4 regions of the Bacillus altaicus genome follow, and region 4 is predicted to be linked to each of the others. Evidence: riboswitches for the same ligand, from Rfam matches in the RefSeq annotation. Region 4 holds a riboswitch; each other region holds the start of a gene.

The links. A riboswitch is a leader RNA that binds a small molecule or an ion and turns the genes downstream of it on or off. The one in region 4 is predicted to bind thiamine pyrophosphate.
Region 1: linked by a shared signal. The riboswitch ahead of tenA (thiaminase II) and the one ahead of tenA (thiaminase II) in region 4 are both predicted to bind thiamine pyrophosphate.
Region 2: linked by a shared signal. The riboswitch ahead of ACE38F_RS25735 (MTH1187 family thiamine-binding protein) and the one ahead of tenA (thiaminase II) in region 4 are both predicted to bind thiamine pyrophosphate.
Region 3: linked by a shared signal. The riboswitch ahead of thiC (phosphomethylpyrimidine synthase ThiC) and the one ahead of tenA (thiaminase II) in region 4 are both predicted to bind thiamine pyrophosphate.

The regions. Positions count from the first base shown of each region.
Region 1 covers NZ_CM143394.1:2,870,197-2,873,398, reverse strand. The annotation lists gene ACE38F_RS15065 (pPIWI_RE module domain-containing protein) at 1-772, opposite strand, end outside; gene tenA (thiaminase II) at 1,107-1,793, opposite strand; TPP riboswitch at 1,919-2,024, opposite strand; gene ACE38F_RS15055 (D-alanine--D-alanine ligase) at 2,098-3,012, opposite strand; gene pdxR (MocR-like pyridoxine biosynthesis transcription factor PdxR) at 3,017-3,202, opposite strand, start outside.
Region 2 covers NZ_CM143394.1:4,983,507-4,986,708, forward strand. The annotation lists gene ACE38F_RS25725 (ABC transporter substrate-binding protein) at 1-619, opposite strand, end outside; gene ACE38F_RS25730 (ABC transporter permease) at 616-1,389, opposite strand; gene ACE38F_RS25735 (MTH1187 family thiamine-binding protein) at 1,361-1,681, opposite strand; TPP riboswitch at 1,783-1,884, opposite strand; gene ACE38F_RS25740 (methyl-accepting chemotaxis protein) at 1,946-3,202, opposite strand, start outside.
Region 3 covers NZ_CM143394.1:587,674-590,875, forward strand. The annotation lists gene lldP (L-lactate permease) at 69-1,724, shown strand; TPP riboswitch at 1,795-1,910, shown strand; gene thiC (phosphomethylpyrimidine synthase ThiC) at 2,023-3,202, shown strand, end outside.
Region 4 covers NZ_CM143394.1:4,661,349-4,664,550, forward strand. The annotation lists gene ACE38F_RS24130 (ABC transporter ATP-binding protein) at 1-716, opposite strand, end outside; gene tenA (thiaminase II) at 685-1,380, opposite strand; TPP riboswitch at 1,470-1,573, opposite strand; TPP riboswitch at 1,634-1,746, opposite strand; gene ACE38F_RS24140 (SH3 domain-containing protein) at 2,006-3,166, shown strand; gene ACE38F_RS24145 (hypothetical protein) at 3,172-3,202, shown strand, end outside.

The sequences.
Region 1 (3,202 bases), 1.8 Mb from region 4:
GTTGCACTTTTAACTTTATAAACCTTTGCTTTTTCTTATTTAATTCAAATTCAGGAGTTGAGATCAGTATTTGGCTCCGTTTTCGCCCTGAAAGTATAGAAATATCTTTATGATTATATTGTTGATAAAACCGCCTAATCCCTACGGATACTTTTAATAGCGGAATATTCTCACCTCCACGAGTTACGTATTCAAACCGATATACATAAGCGAAATAATCATGTGTTTCTTCATCTTTAATTGGCTCAGACATCGCTTCAAAAACATCTTGTGATCGCAGTGGCGAAAAATATATTTCTTCCTCATTTTTATTTTCCATACGTAAAGGCTGTTCGCAAAAGATATGAGTAATTAAAGCTGGTACCCATTTAGAAAACGTTTTTTTATCATGTAATACTGGTAAATTACTAATTAAATCATACTGCCATTCTAAATGTGGTGGATCTAGTAATTTATTCGGTTTCCAATCATGAATAACCTCATACCAGCTTTGGAAAATATAGTCTAACTGTTCTTGTCTCATTGGTTCTTTTGCTACAATCCAAGGTGTCTCTTCCTTTAGTACATATGGATCATGCTGAATGAACAATATATCAGAAAACATATCATACAATCTTTCATTTACAAGTTTTAATTTGCTCATTAATAAAAATGTTCTATAATGTATCTCTACAATCTCAAGCCATTCAATAGGAAAGTAAATATACGATACTTTCTCATTATAGAGGGGTTCTACTATATTTTTAAATGTTAATAACCGTAATTTTTCCATATTATTAATACTTCCTCTCTTAATATATATTGATCATAAATAATACTAGAAAAGATACCAATTTTTTTAAGCATAAACGAATCAAATTTAAACCAAGCACATTAAAGGAAATAGTTAAATCTAATTTGAATATATGAATAATATATTATTAAAACCAAATTAATAAAAAGTTACTATTAACATATAACTACCTCCTTATGTCACTCTCAATATCATAAAATCATTATAATGCATTATTTTATTTTTTATCTATGATTTACAAAAAAATTACAGAAACTAAATATAATAAAAGGTATCACCTCTTTATATAGCGATACCTTTTATATACTCTTTATTAAATAACACCTTTAACTTCTGCATTCACCGGCCATTTTTCTAATGTATATGCCATTTCCCAAAATGAATATTCATATTGACTACTAAAAATAAAATGTTGTCTCATACGATTACGGTCTGCCTCTGTTACTTTTTCAGCAATCGTATCTAATCGTGTGATTTGCTCTTCTACTAGAGTGCGGAACCAATCCGAACCATATGCAGAAATCCATTCTTGATAAATTGGTTCTTCTGGTTGACATTCTTTTAATCGTTCACCGATTTCATAATATAACCAATAACAAGGTAAAATAGCCGCAATAATATCTCCTAAATGCCCTTCATAAGCTGCACGATACATATGAGATGTATATGCATATGCAGTTGGCGCAGGAATAAAATTATCTTTTTCTTCTTTCGTAATCCCTAATTTCTTTGCGAAATTCTCATGTAAAGACAACTCAGCTTCATACGTATTTTGTGCATGATGCGCCATACGAGCCGTCGTTTCTAATTCAAGAGCCTTTGCAGCACCTAACGTTTGTACTCTAGCAAAATGACTTAAATAATATGAATCTTGAAGCACATAATAACGGAAACTAGCTAAATCTAACGTTCCTTCGCCAAGCTTTTTTAAAAAAGGATGATTGAAACTCGCTTCCCAAATTGAATCTACTTCTTTACGTAATGATTGTGAAAAAGTCATTTAAATCCCTCCAATAATTTATAAAATATAAGTATTTATCCCCTTTATTAAAGCTGTAAAATAAAAAAACTTTCTTTACAGGCGTAAAGAAAGTGAAATAGACAATATTAATTTATGCATTAAATACCATGTCTTCCCCACTTTCCTACGCTGGCATTAACCAGATCAGGTACTAAGAGTCTCAAAATTACATTTGATCTCAGCCTATAAAAGGCCCCTCTAGTGGATAAATATTTAGTTGTCGTATTGTAATTATCATAGCATACTTCGTGGAACTATCAAAAGTTTTAATTGTACAATTATCTTAAAAACCTTCTTCTTTCCTTACTTTTAATGAAGTTTCAATGATCATATCTAATAGCTTACTATAGCTAATTCCCGCTGCATCTGCACTTTTCGGCAGTAAACTTGATTGTGTCATCCCTGGTAATGTATTAACCTCCATTACATATGGAATTCCGTCCTTCACCATCATATCAACCCTTGCATAAACACTACATTTTAATGCTTTATAACAAGCCATTGACGCTTTATTTACACGTTCCTTAATTTCAGTTGGAAGTTCAATAACTTCTTCAATTGTACTAACATCATCGTATTTTGCATTGTAGTCAAAAAACTCAGCTGCATGTCGAATCGAAATGATAGGTAACTGTTGGCCATCAAAAATTGAACATGTAATCTCGTCACCTTTTATATACTTCTCAATTACTACTTCAGAATCCCATTCGAATACAGTTTCCAGCATTGAGATTAATTCGTTTTTATCATTAACGATCTTTACTCCAACACTTGAGCCACCAGAGTTAGGTTTTACCACTAACGGAAATCCTATCTTATCTAACTCTTCAAGCTTTAGATCATCCATTTTTGTAAGTTCAATCCATTCTGGTGTTTCTACTCCTTCATAACGCAAAATCTTTTTCGAAATATTTTTATCCATACATATACCGCTAGATAACATATTGCTACCGCTATAAGGAATACCTAAACTCTCAAGCGTCCCTTGAACTGTACCATCTTCTCCGTATTTTCCGTGTAATGCTAGCAAAGCAAAATCAATGTCTTTCGCTTTTTCAATTAAATCCATTTTTTCATTTAACGTAATTGGAACTATTTCATACTTACTCTTATCTAAATGTGCAATCATTTCATTCCCAGTCATAATTGATACTTGTTTTTCAGAGGATACTCCTCCCATAATAACGCCAATTCTCATTTTCTCAACTCCAAGTTTCATTTTTTAATGTTTCACCAATTATTTGAATCCCGCTAACTATTTCCTTTTCTTTCAAACGCGAAAATCCTAATCGGAAAGTGTTCGCTCCTCCTCCATCAGAGTAAAAAACATCTCCAGGAGAAAACGTAACGCCTTTCTCATAACACTTTTGTAAAAGTATGCGGGCTTG
Region 2 (3,202 bases), 320 kb from region 4:
TTGTATTTAACTCTTTTCCTTGACGCTTCGCTTCAATTCCATCCCATCCATAATAAATCCATTCAAAGTCTGCATCACGACCGATTGATTTAAAGAAATCTGTTTGTCCAAGAATAATTTTTTCAACTTTATTAAAATCAGCTTGATGTTTCTCCATAATCGTCTTTAACGTCGCTTCTTCTGCTGGTCCCCCCCAGCCGCCGTAACGTTTACCTTCAAAATCTTTTGGTGACGTCATATTATCTTTTTTAAGTGATGCAAAAGCTGAAGTGTTATGCTGGATAATCGCTCCTACAGATACAACAGGAATACCTTCAACACGAGCTAACGTTACATTTTCTTGTGCACTTATTGCAAAATCAGCTTTTCCTGAAGCTATCATTTGTTCCGCTGTAACATTATCACCTGGTTGAATAATTTCTACATCTAATCCTTGTTTTTTATAATAATCTTTCGTCTTCGCTACGTATAAACCAGTATGGTTTGTATTAGGGAACCAATCTAAAACGACTTTCACTTTCTTTTCTTTGCTTGTATTCTCTTCTTTCTTCGCCGTATTACATCCGGCAACACCAACTGCTAATAATGCAGCTAACATAATTTTTAAACCTTTTTTCATTTTCTGCCGCCCTTTCTGTATATCCATGGTGCTGTTATTCTTGCCATAAATTCAACAATAAAGTATAGAAATAGTGTCACCATGACGATAATTGCTGCAACACCAAATACCCGGGCCGTTAAAAAGGATTTCGTTGCTCTTGTAAGCATAACTCCTAATCCTTCGCTAGCACCAAGCCATTCCCCAATAATCGCTCCCATCACACTATATGTAACAGCAATTTTTAAACCTGAGAAAAAGTATGGGAGTACTGCTGGAAACTTTACTTTCTGGTAAACTTGCCATTTCGTTGCCTTCATTGTTTGTAACAGTTTCAGCATATTTTTATCTACCGTTTGGAAACCTTCTAAAATGCTAAGCGCAATTGGGAAGAAACAAACAAGAATAACAACCATTACTTTTGGCAACATTCCGTATCCAAACCAAATAATAAATAATGGTGCGAGCACAACGATTGGAATTGTTTGCGAAATAACGAGCAACGGATTCATTAAAATCCGAAATAAAGGGATGACATCCATAATGATAGCAATGCTCGTCCCAAGTAAAATTGCAAAAAACAACCCAATTATTACTTCCTGTAACGTTTGCACTGTATTCGGTAATAGTAAATCTTTCATTCCAATTAACTCTTGCACAATTGCAGACGGCTTCGGTAAAATCCACGGCTCAATTTTAAATAATGAAACAGATCCTTCCCATATAGCAATGAGAAGGATAAGCCAAATTGTTGTGATTATTTTAGATCGCTTCTGGTTTTGCATATTCATCACGGTACTTCCAAACTTTTTCGTCAATCGTTACGCCTGTACTTGGACGATAGTGAATTTTAATAGAAGTGATTACTTCTTCTGCTCCAGCATCGACGCAAGCTTGTTGCGCGCGTTTAATGACGTCAAGAAGTACATCTAATTCTCCTTCCAACGTTGTTTCCATTGCCCCTACTTCATAACGAACTCCCGACTGTTGTACAACTTCAATTGCTTTATCAACAACGGAATACACATCTTTGTTCTTCGCTTGTGGTACTACTGAAAATGAAATTGTAACTTTTTGTGACATAATAAAATCCCCCTTACAAAATATGGTTTCAAAAAAAGAAAAGGCTTTCCTACCATGTAGGAAAGCCTTGTATACAAGTTATTCTATAATAACTTATGCTACATCACTTTAAAGTAACTCCCTACGCTGGCATTATCCAGATCAGGTTGAGGGTCGATGTATACTTACATCCTCTCAGCCAATTGGCTCCCCGGTTCTTAATTCGTTTTCATTGTAGCATGATTTATTTTATTGAACAAACAAAAGCATGTATAATCATTTCATTTAACTTTTAAATTCCCCAATTAACTCTTGTAACTCCTGTGAAAGCCAACTTAAAGAACTAGCTAATTCAGCAATATCTTGTACAGACATTTCCTGTTCTTTCATACTCTCTTCAATATTACTACTACTATTCGCATACATATTTGCGATATGTGATAGTTCATTTACAACACGAACAATATTTTGGCCATTTTGCAAAATATCACTTGAATTGCTAGAAACAGCTCTAACTTGATTTGTAACAAATTGTGCTGATTTTGAAATTTTTTCAAAGAAAGCACCACTACTTTCAACAAGTTTAATTCCAGATTCTACTTCTTTTGAAGCTTTTTGCATTGAAACAACAGCTTCTTCCGTTTCAGCTTGTGTTTCCCCGATTAATTTTGCTATATCTTTTGCTGATGCTTCCGTCTGCTCTGCTAATTTACGCACTTCATCAGCAACAACGGCAAATCCCCTTCCGGTTTCCTCAGCACGTGAAGCTTCAATAGAAGCATTTAAAGCTAGCGAATTAGTTTGATTTGAAATACCTGTAATTACTGTTACAATATCACTAATTTCTTTTGATCTTGTTTCCAAAGAACAAATAATAGAAGATAAATCTTGTACTGCATTTTGTATTATATTCATTTGATTAATCGTCTGTTCAATAACACCATTTCCTTTTACTGAATGATGATCCATACCTTCAGACTCTTTCGCCATTTGTTTTGCAGCATTCGTTATCTCTTCCATCTTATCTTCCATTTCATATACAATACCTAAATACTGTGGTACTGAAGTTTCTTGTGACTGAGCGCCCGCTCTTAACTCAACCATAGAACTTACGATTTCTTGAACTGCCATGCTATTCTCTTTCGTACTCACTGACAATTCTTGTGAAGATGAGGAAACCTGTTCTGCTGTCTGCTTCACTTTATCTATAATTCCTTTAAACTTCTCGATGGTATTATTAAAATACGCATTAATAGTACCAATATCATCTGGTCTTTCCTCTAATTTAATACTTAAATTACCTTCACCAACTTTGCGCAATCCTTCACGTAAATCTCGCAATGGAGCAAGTGCGTTACGCACAATTAAGAATTGAATAACAGTTGCAATTAAAACAGAAATACAAATAAACATTAAACCTTGTATAATGAATTTTTCCTTTGTACTAGGAACGATAGAGGCATCTACATCGGCTGCAACAATTGCCACAATATTATCTTCTCCATCTTTAATTGGCTCTAATATCGTTACCCATGATCCTAA
Region 3 (3,202 bases), 1.0 Mb from region 4:
TGATGACCTGATAGTCTATTGATAAGGTTATATCTATTTAAAAGGGGATTCTTTAGGGGGAGAGAACAATGAACACATGGACACAAGTTTACGATCCGTTCGGTAACATTTGGATTTCGGCAGCAGTCGCACTTATTCCAATCATCTTTTTTTTCTTAGCTTTAGCAGTTTTCCGCATGAAGGGGTATGTGGCAGGATTTATTACAGTTGTATTAACGATTTTGGTGGCTTTATTTGCGTATAAAATGCCATTCACAATGGCAATGGCAGCGACCGGATACGGTTTCTTATACGGATTATGGCCAATTGCGTGGATTATCATTATGTCAGTATTTTTATATAAAATTTCTGTGAAAACAGGTCAATTTGATGTCATTCGTGCATCTGTATTATCCATTACGAATGACCATCGTTTACTCGTTATTTTAATCGGATTTTCATTTGGAGCATTTTTGGAAGGGGCAGCAGGATTTGGTGCACCAGTAGCGATTACGGCAGCGCTTCTTGCAGGTCTTGGGCTAAATCCTTTATATGCAGCAGGTCTTTGTTTAATCGCAAATACTGCACCAGTAGCGTTCGGAGCGATGGGGATTCCGATTACAGTTGCTGGACAAGTAACAGGCATTGATCCACATAAAATTGGACAAATGGCTGGGCATCAATTACCGTTCTTATCTTTATTTGTTCCGTTCTTTATCGTATTTTTAATGGATGGTTTTAAAGGAGTAAGACAAACGTGGCCTGCTTTATTTGTAGCCGGTAGTTCATTTGCAATTACACAGTTTATTACAGCGACGTTTTTAGGGCCAGAACTTCCTGATATTACGTCAGCGCTTGTAAGTTTAGTAAGTTTATCGCTATTCTTAAAAGTTTGGCAGCCGAAAGAAATTTATCAGTCTAAAGAAGCAAATAGTGAAGTAGCAGCAACGACGACATCTATGCCGAAACTAACAGTAGGAAAAGTAGTAAAAGCATGGTCTCCGTTCATTATTTTAACTGTGATGGTAGTCATTTGGAGCCAAAGTTTCTTTAAAGCATTATTCGCTCCAGGTGGTGCTTTAGAAAGTCTCGTATTTAAATTTGAAGTTCCAGGCTTGCACAATTTAGTAATGAAAGCAGAGCCAATTGTAAATAAACCAACACCTTATGAAGCAATCTTGAAATTAGATGTTTTATCAGCGACTGGAACAGCAATTTTAATTGCTTGTATCATTTCTATCTTTATTTTGAAAATGAGTGCAAAAGATGCAGTAGCAACATTTAAAGAAACGTTAAACGAACTAAAAATGCCAATTCTATCTATTGGATTCGTATTAGGATTCGCATTTATCGCAAACTATTCTGGTTTATCTTCTACATTAGCGTTAGCACTTGCAGGAACTGGCGGACTATTCCCGTTCTTCTCACCATTCTTAGGCTGGATTGGGGTATTCTTAACAGGATCAGATACGTCAGCGAACGCACTGTTCTCGAATTTACAAGCAATTACAGCGCAGCAAGTCGGTGTATCTGAAGTGCTTCTCGTTGCAGCAAATACAACGGGCGGTGTAACAGGTAAAATGATTTCTCCGCAATCAATTGCGATTGCTTGTGCGGCAGTTGGACTTGCTGGGAAAGAGTCAGATTTGTTCCGCTTTACATTGAAGCATAGTTTATTCTTCGTTACTATTATTGGGATTATGACGTATGTGCAGGCTTATTATTTGACTTGGATGATTCCGTAAACAAAAAAGAAATAACCTTTGCATTTTTCAGATTATAGGGTATGATGGGAAAGTATTGAAAATTAAATCAGTGATAAACTAGGGGTGCCTAACGTATGCGTAGGCTGAGAGAGAAGCGTGTGAACTTCTTAACCCTTTGGACCTGATCTGGCTCGTACCAGCGTAGGGAAGTTAACGGCTTTACATAATTATGTCTTTATGAGCCAGGTCCTTATTTTTTTATGGACCTGGCTCTTTTTATTTTGGCATACGCTGGCCATATCTCGTCCTTGTCACGAACAGGGGGGCAATAAAGGTTATGAAACAATCTGTTTCTGCAGAGCAAATTGAATTAAAATCGAGTTTACCAGGAAGTAAGAAAGTGTATGTGGATGGGCCACGTGAAGGTATGAAAGTGCCGATGCGCGAGATTGAACAAAGCGATACGAACGGTGTTCAAAATCCGCCAATCCGTGTGTATGATACGAGTGGACCTTATACAGATCCAGAATATAAAGTGGAGCTGGAAAAAGGGATTCCAACGCCGCGCCACTCTTGGACCCTGGGGCGTGGTGATGTAGAAGGATACGAAGGGCGCGAAGTAAAACCAGAGGATGACGGTGTGAAAGTGGCTTCAAAACATACACCTGTTTTCCCGCAAATGGACCGTAAGCCGCTTAGAGCGAAGCAAGGTACAAATGTTTCGCAAATGCATTATGCACGTAATGGCATTATTACGTCTGAGATGGAATATGTTGCGATTCGTGAAGGGCTAGAGCCTGAATTTGTTCGTAAGGAGATTGCAGAAGGTCGTGCGATTTTGCCAGCGAACATTAACCATCCTGAAGCGGAACCGATGATAATTGGACGTAATTTTCACGTAAAGGTAAATGCAAATATCGGAAACTCTGCTGTATCGTCTTCTATTGCAGAAGAAGTAGAGAAGATGACGTGGGCGACTCGCTGGGGTGCAGATACGATTATGGATTTATCTACAGGTAAAAACATTCATACAACACGTGAGTGGATTATTCGTAATGCTCCGGTACCAGTTGGAACTGTGCCAATTTATCAAGCGCTTGAAAAAGTAAACGGAATTGCAGAGGATTTAACGTGGGAGGTATACCGTGATACGTTAATTGAGCAGGCGGAGCAAGGCGTTGATTACTTCACGATTCACGCTGGTGTATTACTTCGTTACATTCCAATTACTGCAAAGCGTATGACAGGTATTGTTTCGCGCGGTGGTTCGATTATGGCGCAGTGGTGTTTATTCCATCATAAAGAAAACTTCCTATATACTCATTTTGAAGAGATTTGTGAAATTATGAAGCAGTACGATGTTTCGTTCTCTCTTGGAGATGGATTACGTCCAGGTTCTATTGCAGATGCAAATGACGAAGCACAGTTTTCTGAGCTTGAAACACTTGGTGAATTAACAAAAATTGCTTGGAAACATGATGTGCAAGTTATGATTGAAGGACCTGGGCATGTACCGA
Region 4 (3,202 bases):
ATCTCTTCTTTAAGCGCTAATACTTCAGGCTTATATAAATCTTTTCTTGTTCGGTTACGATCAAGCGGCACAATTCGCTCAGTTAAAGTTGCTATCGGTTGATTTTCTACAACCAAAATTCGATTAGAAAGAAACAAGGCTTCTTCAACATCATGAGTGATAAATAAAATTGTTTTTTTCCACTCTTTCCATTGTTCAAACAACCATTCTTGCAAAGATGCCTTCGTTAAAGCGTCCAATGCGCTAAACGGTTCATCTAACAATAATATCTCCCCGCCTGTTAATAAAGTTCGGATAAAAGATACGCGTTGCCTCATACCACCAGATAAATCTTTCGGATATTTTTTCTCGTACCCTTGTAAACCAAATTTATGTAACAGTTCTTTCGCTTTTACTTGCGCTTCTTTCTTCTGCACACCTTGGCACTCTAGCGGCAGGGCCGCATTCTCAATAATCGTCCTCCACGGCAAGAGCATATCTTTTTGGGGCATATACCCTACAGAATGACTCTTTGTTTCTGTCAGCTCTATCTGTCCAGTACTTGCCTCTTCTAAGCCTGTAATAAGGCGAAATAAAGTACTTTTCCCGCATCCACTCGGTCCGATAATACTTACAAACTCTTTATCTTGTATAGAAGCATTTAATTCATCGATGATTGGTTTCTCATCATAATGAAAGGAAACATTATGAAACTGTAGTATGTTCTTGCTCCTCAAAACCCCACATCTCCTTACGATAAGCCATATCCCAGAATAAATATTCAAATCGGCTGGAATATAAGAAAATCTCCTCTAATCGATCTAGCTCTTCCTCTGACTTTCCAACTGCCATTTCATTTAATAAATCTATTAACCAAATACAAAGGTTACCGTATTCTTCAGAACTATATCCTTGAATCCACTCTCCAAAGAACTCATGATCTCTTGCTCCAGGAATATCATTTAAACGCTTTCCAATCTCCCAATAGCTCCACATACATGGAAGTAAAGCTGATATTAATTCTGCAAGTGTGCCATTTTGAGATACAGACATCATGTAATTTGTATAGGCTAAATTTTTAGCAGATGGTTTCGCAGATTCCATCTCTTGTGCAGAAATACCAAGTCTTTTTGCATACTGTTTATGAATCGTCATTTCACCATTTAAAATCCCATCAATTTGCTCTGCAAATTTTGCCATAACTTGTGGATTCGTTGCCTTTACAACCCCAATTGCATATAGCTTTGCATAATCTAACAAATATAAATAATCTTGAATAATATAGTACTGGAATTTGTCTTTTTCCAACGTACCATCCCCCATACCTACTACAAACGGATGATTATGACTTTTCTCCCAAACAGGCTGCACCGTATCAAATAATCTTTCACAAAATTTCATTAATAATTCCCCTTCCTATATGTCTATTTATCTCAATAAAAAAACCACTTCTGTATATAAGAAGTGGTTACAGCAAATAAAATTATAATTTATTCGTTGTTCCACTTCCCTTCGCTAGTATTATCTAGATCAGGTGTTGTAAGGGTTAAGGATTATTCCTCTCTCAGCACGAAAAGCACCCCTAGTGGTGTTAATATGAAATTTTCAAATAAAAAAGCCCCGTTTCTATACGCAAAGAAACGGGGACTCATTGTTAGTGTCCGAATTGCTTCCCTACGCTAGCATAATCTAGATCAGGTAATAAAAAGGATCAAAGACTCAAGGTCTTACTCTCAGCTGGCAACACCAGCCCTCCTAGCAAACTATAAAATTATCACTGTCAGTATAACACCGCCATAAGACATCATCAACTGTTTTAATTTTCTCAATTATGAATTAAATTTTAACGTGTTAAACAAATATAAATGCGACCCCACAAATGATATATACAATATTTATATACGAATCTCTCTTCTAGCATTATTTTTATTGATTTCATATTACATTTATGTGAATACGACCAATATATTATATCTTTATACTATAATAAAATTACAACTATACAACTAGAGGAGGTCTTTATTACATGAATATGAAAGCTACAGCTTTAACAGCAACTACTATCGCAATTGCTTCTTTACTTCCTTCTATGGGAGAATCCGATATACAAGCAGCGGCTGCTAAACAACCATCTACAGTAAAAACTGGATATGTAAAAATTGATAACGTGGCACTACATCAAAATAACCATGCAGACAGTGCAATAATTGATAACATTCGATTTAATAGCCCCGTTACTATTCTTGAAACAGTTCAAGATTGGTATAAAGTATCTGTTAACAACAAAACAGGCTATATGAAAAAAGATGCAATTCTATTCAAAAAAAATGTTCATCCAAAGTCTCAATATATCGTAAATGCAAACGCATTAAATGTTCGTTCTGAACCTAATACACAGTCTTCTATTCTAGATATATTACCAAATGGTCAATTCATTACCATTCAAGGTGAACAAGGGGATTGGTACAAAATATTACATAATGGGCAAATTGGTTACGTCCAAAAAACATTTGTATCTAATGGATCCACACCTCTAGTAAAAGGTGTCACAGTACAAGGTTCTCCTTCTTATACTGTTGCAACACCAAAATTAAATGTACGCAGCAACGCTAGTACAAGTAGCACTCTACTTGGATCATTACAAAATGGTACACAAGTACAAGTAGTAGAAACGGTAGGTACTTGGTATAAAATTCGTTTTGGCACAGGATACGGATATGTAGCAAAACACTATGTAGTGCAAAATCAAAATCAAGCACAAGCTAAAACAGCTCAACCTGCATCAATTCCAGCAGTTTTCAAATTCCCTACTCAAGGGAAAATCAGCTCCACTTTTGATATGCGCTGGGAGCAAATGCATTATGGTATAGATATAGCAGCACAAGGAAATGTCTCTATTCAAGCTGCTGCTGCAGGTAAAGTTGTGAAATCTTATTATTCAGCTAGCTACGGCAATGTCGTGTTCATCGCCCACCAAATAAATGGGAAATTATATACAACAGTTTATGCTCATATGAAGGATCGCACTGTACAAGCTGGTGATCAAATACAAACTGGACAATTAGTAGGTCATATGGGAAACACAGGTCATTCATACGGGCAACATCTTCATTTTGAATTACATAATGGGGAATGGAATTTGGAAAAAACAAATGCAGTGAACCCACTGCCATATTTAGTTAGGTAAATTATATGCCACGCAATATACCTCTCTTTATTGAAT